4 regions of the Arthrobacter sp. 05N33_2 genome follow, and region 4 is predicted to be linked to each of the others. Evidence: riboswitches for the same ligand, from Rfam matches in the RefSeq annotation. Region 4 holds a riboswitch; each other region holds the start of a gene.
What was found. A riboswitch is a leader RNA that binds a small molecule or an ion and turns the genes downstream of it on or off. The one in region 4 is predicted to bind S-adenosylmethionine.
Positions count from the first base shown of each region.

Region 1: another riboswitch for S-adenosylmethionine. It lies ahead of metX (homoserine O-acetyltransferase MetX); the one in region 4 lies ahead of AC1DHX_RS03100 (methionine ABC transporter ATP-binding protein).
Region 2: another riboswitch for S-adenosylmethionine. It lies ahead of AC1DHX_RS13840 (aminotransferase class V-fold PLP-dependent enzyme); the one in region 4 lies ahead of AC1DHX_RS03100 (methionine ABC transporter ATP-binding protein).
Region 3: another riboswitch for S-adenosylmethionine. It lies ahead of AC1DHX_RS04935 (DUF1737 domain-containing protein); the one in region 4 lies ahead of AC1DHX_RS03100 (methionine ABC transporter ATP-binding protein).

Region 1 covers NZ_JBFTNJ010000024.1:2,331-4,520, forward strand. Annotated here, with positions in the region: gene AC1DHX_RS11775 (bifunctional o-acetylhomoserine/o-acetylserine sulfhydrylase) at 1-798, shown strand, start outside; SAM riboswitch class IV at 982-1,097, shown strand; gene metX (homoserine O-acetyltransferase MetX) at 1,109-2,190, shown strand, end outside.
Region 2 covers NZ_JBFTNJ010000035.1:8,414-10,603, reverse strand. Annotated here, with positions in the region: gene rsgA (ribosome small subunit-dependent GTPase A) at 1-130, shown strand, start outside; gene hisN (histidinol-phosphatase) at 207-1,037, shown strand; SAM riboswitch class IV at 1,115-1,228, shown strand; gene AC1DHX_RS13840 (aminotransferase class V-fold PLP-dependent enzyme) at 1,263-2,190, shown strand, end outside.
Region 3 covers NZ_JBFTNJ010000004.1:120,775-122,964, forward strand. Annotated here, with positions in the region: gene AC1DHX_RS04930 (ATP-grasp domain-containing protein) at 1-441, opposite strand, end outside; SAM riboswitch class IV at 760-873, shown strand; gene AC1DHX_RS04935 (DUF1737 domain-containing protein) at 901-1,209, shown strand; gene AC1DHX_RS04940 (rhodanese-like domain-containing protein) at 1,206-1,625, shown strand; gene AC1DHX_RS04945 (O-succinylhomoserine sulfhydrylase) at 1,626-2,190, shown strand, end outside.
Region 4 covers NZ_JBFTNJ010000002.1:46,054-48,243, reverse strand. Annotated here, with positions in the region: gene AC1DHX_RS03105 (methionine ABC transporter permease) at 1-259, opposite strand, end outside; gene AC1DHX_RS03100 (methionine ABC transporter ATP-binding protein) at 252-1,061, opposite strand; SAM riboswitch class I at 1,201-1,291, opposite strand; gene AC1DHX_RS03095 (CoA-binding protein) at 1,389-1,814, opposite strand; gene acs (acetate--CoA ligase) at 2,122-2,190, shown strand, end outside.

The DNA.
Region 1 (2,190 bases), on a different contig from region 4:
GCGCACGAGGCCGGCGTGCCGCTGGTTGTCGACAACACGCTCTCCACCCCCTACCTGATCCGGCCGATCGAGTGGGGCGCGGACATCGTGGTSCATTCSGCCACCAAGTACCTYGGCGGGCACGGMKCYGCSATCGCCGGCGTSATCGTGGACTCCGGCAACTTCGAYTTCGGGAAGGACCCKGAGCGGTTCCCCRRCTTCAACACYCCCGACCCCAACTACAACGGCCTGGTCTACGCCCGCGACCTCGGAGCGGGCGGCGCGCTGGGCGCGAATCTCTCCTACATCCTCAAGGCCCGGGTCCAGCTCCTGCGCGACCTCGGCTCCGCGGTGTCCCCGTTCAACGCCTTCCTCATCGCCCAGGGCATCGAAACGCTGAGCCTGCGCGTCGAGCGCCACGTGGCCAACGCCACGAAGGTGGCGCACTGGCTGGAGGGGCGGAACGACGTCGAATCGGTCGCCTACGCCGGGCTGCCGTCCAGCCCCTGGTACGAGCGCGGCCGCAAGTACGGGCCCAAGGGGACCGGCGCCGTCGTGGCGTTCAACATTGCCGGGGGAGCAGAGGCTGGCAAGCGGTTCGTCGATGCCCTCGAACTGCACTCGCACGTCGCGAACATCGGCGATGTCCGGTCGCTGGTGATCCATCCGGCGTCGACCACCCACAGCCAGCTCTCGCCCGAACAGCAGGTGATCGCCGGGGTGAACCCCGGGCTGGTGCGGCTTTCGGTGGGACTGGAGCACATYGACGACATCCTCGCGGACCTCGACGCCGGATTCCGCGCGGCCAAGTCCGTCTAGGCCGAAGCCCACGCCGAATTTCCCCACCTTTGCGGGCATGACACCGGGAATCGCCGGCACTTCCGGGCGACCCGCCGGTCACGGCTGTCAAAGGTGGGGAGTCTGCGGTGCTGACGGGTCCGGCTGTCACATGGAAGTCATAATCTTCGTCATTTCCGCACCCCGTTTCGTAGACTCGTACCAGGTCATGAGTGCCAGCGACAGCCCCGGCTTGCTGGCCGGCAACCCTCCTTTTGCGGCGGGGTGCCCCGGGTGAAGACCTGGCCTGCCGGTCAGCTGACGGCGGGCAAGCGCGAAGATAGGTCCTCACATGACGATTGCCGTCACCCGCACGGGTGTTCCCGAAACCAAACCATCCCGGACCCCTGACGGGACCGTCCAGTTCGTCAGGATCGGTGATCTGCAGCTCGAATCCGGGACTCCGTTGCCGGATGTGGTGCTCGCCTACGAGACCTGGGGGACCCTGAACGCGGACGCCTCCAACGCCGTGCTCATTGAACACGCCCTGACCGGCGACACACACGTGACCCGCGGCGAGAGCGGGGAGCCCGGCTGGTGGGAACAGCTCGCCGGACCCGGGGCTCCCGTGGACACGGACAAGTATTTCGTCGTTTCGATCAACATCCTGGGCGGCTGCTACGGATCCACCGGACCTTCCACCCCGGCCCCCGACGGGCGCCCTTGGGGATCGCGGTTCCCGCTGGTCACCCTGCGGGACACCGCCGCCGCCGAGGCGCGGCTGGCCGATGCCCTGGGCATCGGCAGCTGGTATGCGGTGCTGGGCGGCTCGCTCGGCGGCGCGCGCGCCCTTGAATGGGCCGTCACGTTTCCCGGCCGGGTCCGGCGCTGCGCCGTGATTTCCGTCGGCGCCAGCAGCACCGCCGAACAGATTGCCTTCGCGCAGGCCCAGACGCTGGCCATCCGCCAGGACCCCCACTTCAAGGGCGGGGACTACTACGGCGGCCCGGAACCCGAGGCAGGGCTCGCCCTCGCCCGGCGCATCGCGCACATCACCTACCGCTCAGCGGCCGAACTGGACGGCCGGTTTGGCCGCAACGCCCAGGAGTCCGAGACGCCCCTGGAAGCCGGATCGCTGGCCGGACGCGGGCGCTACCAGGTGGAAAGCTACCTGGACCACCAGGGCAGCAAACTGGCCCGGCGTTTCGACGCGAATAGCTACATCGCGATCACCGAAGCCCTCATGAGCCACGATGTGTGCCGGGGGCGCGGAAGCCTCGGGGAGGCACTGGCCCCGGCCACCGCCGAATTCCTGGTGGCGGCCGTGGACTCGGACCGCCTGTATTTCCCGGCCCAGTCCCGTCAACTGGCAGAGGCCCTGCCGGGCCGCCCGGAACTGCACATCATTGAAGCGCCGATCGGCCACGACGGCTT
Region 2 (2,190 bases), on a different contig from region 4:
AGACAAGTGGGTTGCGGCCGGGCACGCGGGGCCCTCGGGACCGGCCAGGCTCGCGTCCCTGCGCCGGCTGCTGGGCACGGACCCGCGGATGGAAGCGCAGGAAACCAAGGAACTGGGCACCGTCTCCTAGCCGGACCGGCAACGGGGCGGCGGCGCCGTGCCGCGGCCTCCCGCCCGGCGGCCCGGTTTGACGGTAGTTTGGAACCATGAGTCAACCCGCTTCGAGCTACAACGATGACCTGCGCCTTGCCCATGTACTGGCAGATTCGGTCGATTCCCAGACCATGAGCCGCTTCAAGGCGCTCGACCTTCGGATCGAGACGAAGCCCGACCTCACACCCGTCACCGATGCCGACAAGTCCGCGGAAGAGGCCATCCGCGGCCAGCTCTCCCGGTCACGTCCGCGTGACGCGGTCCTGGGCGAAGAGTTCGGCAGCTCGGGCCACGGTTCCCGCCGGTGGATTATCGACCCGATCGACGGCACGAAGAACTTTGTCCGTGGCGTCCCGGTCTGGGCCACGCTGATCGCCCTCGTCGARGAYGGCGAGCCGGTGGTCGGCGTCGTCAGCGCGCCGGCACTGGGCAAGCGCTGGTGGGCCGCCAAGGGTGCGGGCGCCTACACGGGCCGCTCGCTCGCCGCCGCCACACGGTTGAAGGTATCCAACGTCTCCAATCTAGAGGACGCCTCGCTGTCCTACTCCAGCCTTGGCGGCTGGAAGGAACGCGGGAACCTGGACGAGTTCCTGGGCCTGACCGAGGAAGTGTGGCGGACCCGCGCCTACGGTGACTTCTGGTCGTACTGCCTCGTGGCCGAGGGCGCCGTGGACATCGCCTGCGAACCCGAGCTGAACCTCTATGACATGGCCGCCCTGGTGCCCATCGTGACCGAGGCCYGCGGCCGCTTCACCTCGCTCGAAGGCGAGGACGGCCCCTTCGGCGGCAACGCCCTGGCCACCAATTCGATCCTGCACTCGGAAGTGCTCAAGCGGCTCAACCCCGGACTCGACGACCTCTTTCAGGCCCACCCGAACAACTGATCCGCGCCCGTAATAATCCGCTTCACAATCGGCGGCCGCCTTTTCCCCGGCTGCGCCGATGTCCTACGCTCGATGCAGGTCACGAGTGCCAGCGCTAAACCCCGGTTTGCTGGCCGGCAACCCTCCAGTCGCGGTGGGGTGCCCCGGGTGACGACCTGGCCGGTCCGGAACGGACCCGGCAAGCGCGGATTCCCACGGTGTGGGGTCCTGTTCGAGTGAGGTCCCATGACAACTGCCATTTTCCCCGTTGCCCCTGAATTCCATGCACGGCTTGCCCTCGCGGCCCGCCCGCTGGCAGCCGTCACCGGGGCCGAAATCCAGGCCCCGCTGATCACCGGCGGCCACGCGCGCTACGCCAACCTCGACTACGGCGCCTCCGCCCCGGCCCTGTCCGTGGTCTCGGCCTACCTGAACGAAATCCTGCCGTACTACGCAAGCGTGCACCGCGGGGCCGGCTACGCATCGCAGATCAGCACCTCCGTCTACGAGAACGCCCGGGACATCGTGCGGGACTTCGTGGGCGGCCGGCCCGGCGATTCCGTGATCTTCACGCGCAACACCACCGATTCCCTGAACCTGCTGGCCGGCTGCCTGCCGCTGCGCGACGGGCGGCCCGCGGGCGAGGTCCTCTACCTCGACATCGAACACCACGCCAACCTCCTGCCCTGGCAGAATGTCCCGCACCGCAGCGTCGTGGCCGCCGCCACCCTCGCGGCCACCGTGGACCGCCTGCGCGACGAACTCGCCCGCGGCGGCGTCAGCCTGTTGGCCGTCACCGGCGCCTCCAACGTCACCGGAGAGATCCTCCCGATCCGGACCCTGGCCGCACTGGCGCACGAATACGGCGCCAGGATCGTTGTCGACGCCGCGCAGCTCGCCCCGCACCGGCGGATCAATATCGCCGCGGACGACGTCGATTACCTCGCCTTCTCGGGGCACAAGCTGTACGCCCCGTTCGGCGCCGGCGTGCTGGTGGGGCGGACGGACTGGCTCGACGCCGGCACCCCGCACCTGGCCGGCGGCGGCGCGGTCCGCGATGCCCGGCTCGACTCCGTCAGCTGGACCACGGGACCTGCCCGGCACGAGGGCGGCTCGCCGAACGTCCTCGGTGCGGCGGCCCTCGCCCGCGCCACCCAGGTCATTGCGGCCCTGG
Region 3 (2,190 bases), on a different contig from region 4:
GCTGAGGCCGGCGAGGGAAGCCGGCGCGGCGGCGAGGTCGCCCGGAACCGCGAACCGGGGCACCGGGATGCCGGCGGCTTGCAGCGCCCAGGTGGTGAACAGGTGGTCGTTGGCGAGGGCCACCGCGGCGGGGTCGGCCACGATGATCCGCACGTCCTGGGCGAATCCGGCGCGGGCCGCGGCCAGGACCGGGAGTTCCACGGTGAGGGTCGGAATGATGACGTTGATGGCTTCGCGGTCCACCACCCGGCGCAGGTCCAGGACCATGTCCGGGTTCGTCGCCGGCAGGAGCCTGACCGCGGCGGCGGGAGCCTCCCCGGCCTGGCGGGTGTCGGCACGGGCGTCGGAGCCGAGGTACGGGAGGCCCCGGGCTTCGAGCTGGGCCGCGACGGCCCGTCCGGCGGCGCTTGTAATCCCGGTAACGAGTATGCGCGGGCCCACGATTGCTCCATTCCGCCGTCACCGGCCGGACCGCGGCTGCGGCTCCGACCGTTCCAGCCACCGATTCCCAGACAGCTTGTTGATGGACAGACGGGTCGATTCCGGGACTGCTTGATTCACACATTGCTCGAATCACCTGCAGCTCCGGCCGACTCGTCGGACCTAATCCCCCCAGTAAACGGCGAAACGTCCCGGCAGACACGAGTGGGCTGTACCCGAAACTGGAGCCCGCCACTACTCGCCCGGGCCGCGGTCCGGTTACGGAACATGACGACGGCGGCGGTGCGGGCCGGCGTCGCAGGTGTTACGTTTTTGGGGAGTAATGAGAACCGGTGCCAAGCCCTGACTGGCCGGTCGGCAACCCTCCCTTTCGCGGCGGGGTGCCTCAGGTGAATACTCGGCAATCGAGAATTCGAGCTGCAAGCGTGAAAGAGGAGATCCGTCGTGACCGACACGTCAATACCCACAACAGCCGCACCCGGCACAGCACCCGGTACCGCACCCGGGGGCGAGGAGAGGCTGGCCTACCGCCTGTTCACCGGGGCGGATGACCGCGCCTTTTGCGAGCGGGTGTCAGCCGCCCTGGCCGAGGGCTACGTGCTGCATGGAAGCCCCGCCGCCAGCTTCAACGGAAGCACCGTGATCGTGGCGCAGGCGCTGGTCCTGCCGGCCGCGATTGCCAGTGCGGACGCCGCCGTGGCCAATGCGGTTGATGAGCTCGACGCCGACGAATTTGGCGCCGACGGGGCCTTCGCGGGCCACGCATGAGCTACGCCGGAGACCTCAGCCCGCAGGAGGCGTGGGCCAAGCTGGAGGCCGGAGCCATCCTGGTGGATGTCCGGACCGAGGGCGAATGGGCCCACATCGGCATCCCGGACACCGCGGCCGCGGGCGAGAGCCGCAACGATCCGCTCTTCATCCAGTGGAACCTCGCCGGCGGCACGCCGAACCCGCACTTCGTGGAACAGCTAAGGCAGCAGGCGCCGGAGGACACCGCCGTCGAACTGGTGTTCCTTTGCCGTTCCGGGGCCCGGTCGATCGCGGCCGCGACGGCCGCGACGGCCGCCGGCTACACCTCGTACAACGTCCTTGAGGGCTTCGAAGGCGAGACCGACCGCTTTGGCGAACGCACCGTCAATGGCTGGAAGAACCGCGGCCTGCCCACCAACCTCGGAAAGATCTAAGTGACTTTCAATCCCGACGCCGCCGGCTGGGCGGCCGACACCCAGGCCGTCCGTGGCGGCCTTGACCGCACCGGCTTCCAGGAAACCACCGAGCCGATCTTCCTCAACTCAGGATTCGTCTACGAGTCCGCGGCTGCCGCCGAGCGCGCCTTCACCGGTGAGGACGAGCGCTTCGTCTACTCCCGCTACGGCAACCCCTCCGTCGCCACCTTCCAGGAGCGGCTCCGGCTGCTCGAGGGAACGGAGGCGTGTTTCGCGACGGCGTCCGGCATGTCCGCCGTCTTCACCGCCCTGGGCGCGCTGTTGGCGGCCGGCGACCGGGTGGTCGCGGCCCGCTCGCTGTTCGGCTCGTGCTTCGTGATCCTCAACGAAATCCTGCCGCGCTGGGGTGTCGAGACGGTCTTCGTGGACGGCCCGGACCTGGAGCAGTGGAAATCCGCGCTGTCCGAGCCGACCACGGCGGTGTTCTTCGAGTCGCCGTCGAACCCGATGCAGGAAATCGTGGACATCGCCGCCGTGAGCAAACTGGCGCACGCGGCCGGCGCCACGGTGGTGGTTGACAACG
Region 4 (2,190 bases):
CGACAATGAACCTGGTCACGGGAATGATCGCGATCAGCAGGATCAGGAACGGGAACGAGCGGAGCAGGTTGACCAGCCCGTCCAGGACCCGGTGCAGCTTTGGCCTGTGCTTGAGCCCGTTGGGACCGATGGTGTAGAGCAGGACACCCAGCGGTGTCCCGAGCAGCACCGCCAGCGGGATGGCCACCAGCAGCATGGTGAGGGTCTGTCCCATGGCGACGCCGATTTCGGGCAGGACTTCCAGGATGCGGTCAAACATTGATCAGGCCCTCCGACGCGGCTGTGGTGTGGGTGCCCCTCCCGGAGCGGTCCAGCTGGATCTCATCGGAGACCAGGTAGCGGCCGATCGACGTCGCCGGGTGGAAACCGGGGCGCTGGAGTTCGGCGAGGTCGAGCTGCTCCACCACCCGGCCTTCTTCCATGACCGCGACGTTGTCCGCGATGGCCTTGATGACATTCATCTCGTGGGTGACCACCACGATTGTGATGCCGAATTCGGCGTTGACGTCGGCCAGGTATTGCAGGACCGATGACGTCGTCCGGGGATCCACGGCCGACGTCGGCTCGTCACAGAGCAGCACTTTGGGCCCGGTGGCAAGGGCGCGGGCGATCGCCACCCGCTGTTTCTGGCCCCCGGAGAGTTTGGCCGGATACGTTCCCGCTTTGTCGGCGAGGTCCACGATTTCCAGGGTTTCGGCGGCCCGCCGCCGGCGTTCCGCCTTCCCGACGCCGGCGAACTTCAGGGACAGCTCCACATTTTCCTGGGCTGTGAGGTTGTTGAGGAGATTGAAGTGCTGGAAAATCATGCCGATGTCATGCCGCTTGGTCCGGAGCTCGGCGTCGGACAGGGTCACCAGGTCGACGCCGTCCACCAGGACGCGGCCCGACGTCGGGCGCTCGAGGAGGTTGATGTTGCGCAGCAGCGTGGATTTGCCGGCGCCGGAGAACCCGATGATGCCCTGGATGGTGCCCCGCCTGATGTGCAGGCTGACGTCATCGACGGCCGTGAAAGGTCCCGCGGCCGAAGCGAATGACGTGCTGACGTTCTGGATCTCGATCACAGGCCCCCACCTGCTCGGGGCCGCGGCGCTGCCGCTGTCTGCGTGTTCATGATTTCCTCCGGGCTCGCCCGAGGAAAGCCCTGGGTCCGGGCTTCCGGGCAGCGCTGAGCGAAGCCGGGGAGCCTCAGAACACAGTGGTTCTCCATCGGTCCTGGCGGTAGCACCGTCCTCAAAGGAGGGGGTTGCTGCGGCGTCACGGAGCCAGATCTCTCAGCCGCTCGGGATGGTTACGAGTCCATCTCACACGGCAGGAGGCCGGATACAGAAAAAGCCGGTCACATTTTGTAACCGACTCTTCCCGATCTGTTGATCGTCATTCCCGGGCCGTTAGATGCCCACGCGCCAGCCTTCGCGGGCGGGGCACGCGTTCACGACGACGTCCAGCCCGGCGGCCTTGGCCCGGTCCGTCGCGGCGTCGTCGAAGACGCCCAGCTGCAGCCAGACGGCCTTGGCGCCTACTGCGATGGCCTCGTCTATGACTGCGCCCACCCTGTGGGAGTTGACGAAGCAGTCCACGACGTCGATCGGGTGCTTCTCCGCCGGGATGTCAGACAGGGAACGGTACCCCTTCTCGCCGTGGACGTCGTCGCCCGGAAGGTTGACCGGAATGATGGTCATGCCCATCCGGTCCCGGACATAGAGGGAGACCTCATACGCCGAGCGCCATTCGTTGGTGGTGAGGCCGACCACCGCCCACGTGCCTTTGGTTCGCATGAGGCGGTCAATGACTGCCGGATCGTTAACATGGGCCATGCATCAACCTTACTCCTGCGACCTTTCCGGGCAATTGCCGAATAAATGAATGATTTGGGCAGGACCCACGCCGGGTGAACGAATATTACGGCGCTCCCGGACGCCGATTTTGCGGAATCGTGCATCTGAAGTTCTAGTAGGTAGTGACCATCCCGAGCGGCCGAGAGACCTGGATCGATGACGCCGCAGCAACCCCCCGGTGACGTGGGACGACCATTCCCACGCCACCGCTCCGCCCTCCTTCGGTGAAATTCGAGGGAGCCGGAGCAACCAAGGGTGCTACTGCCAGGACCGATGGAGTGCAGCAATGACCCCTGAGAATTCTTCCGCCCTGCCCACCTTTGCCCGGACTGCGTCCGAGGCATTCCCCCAAACC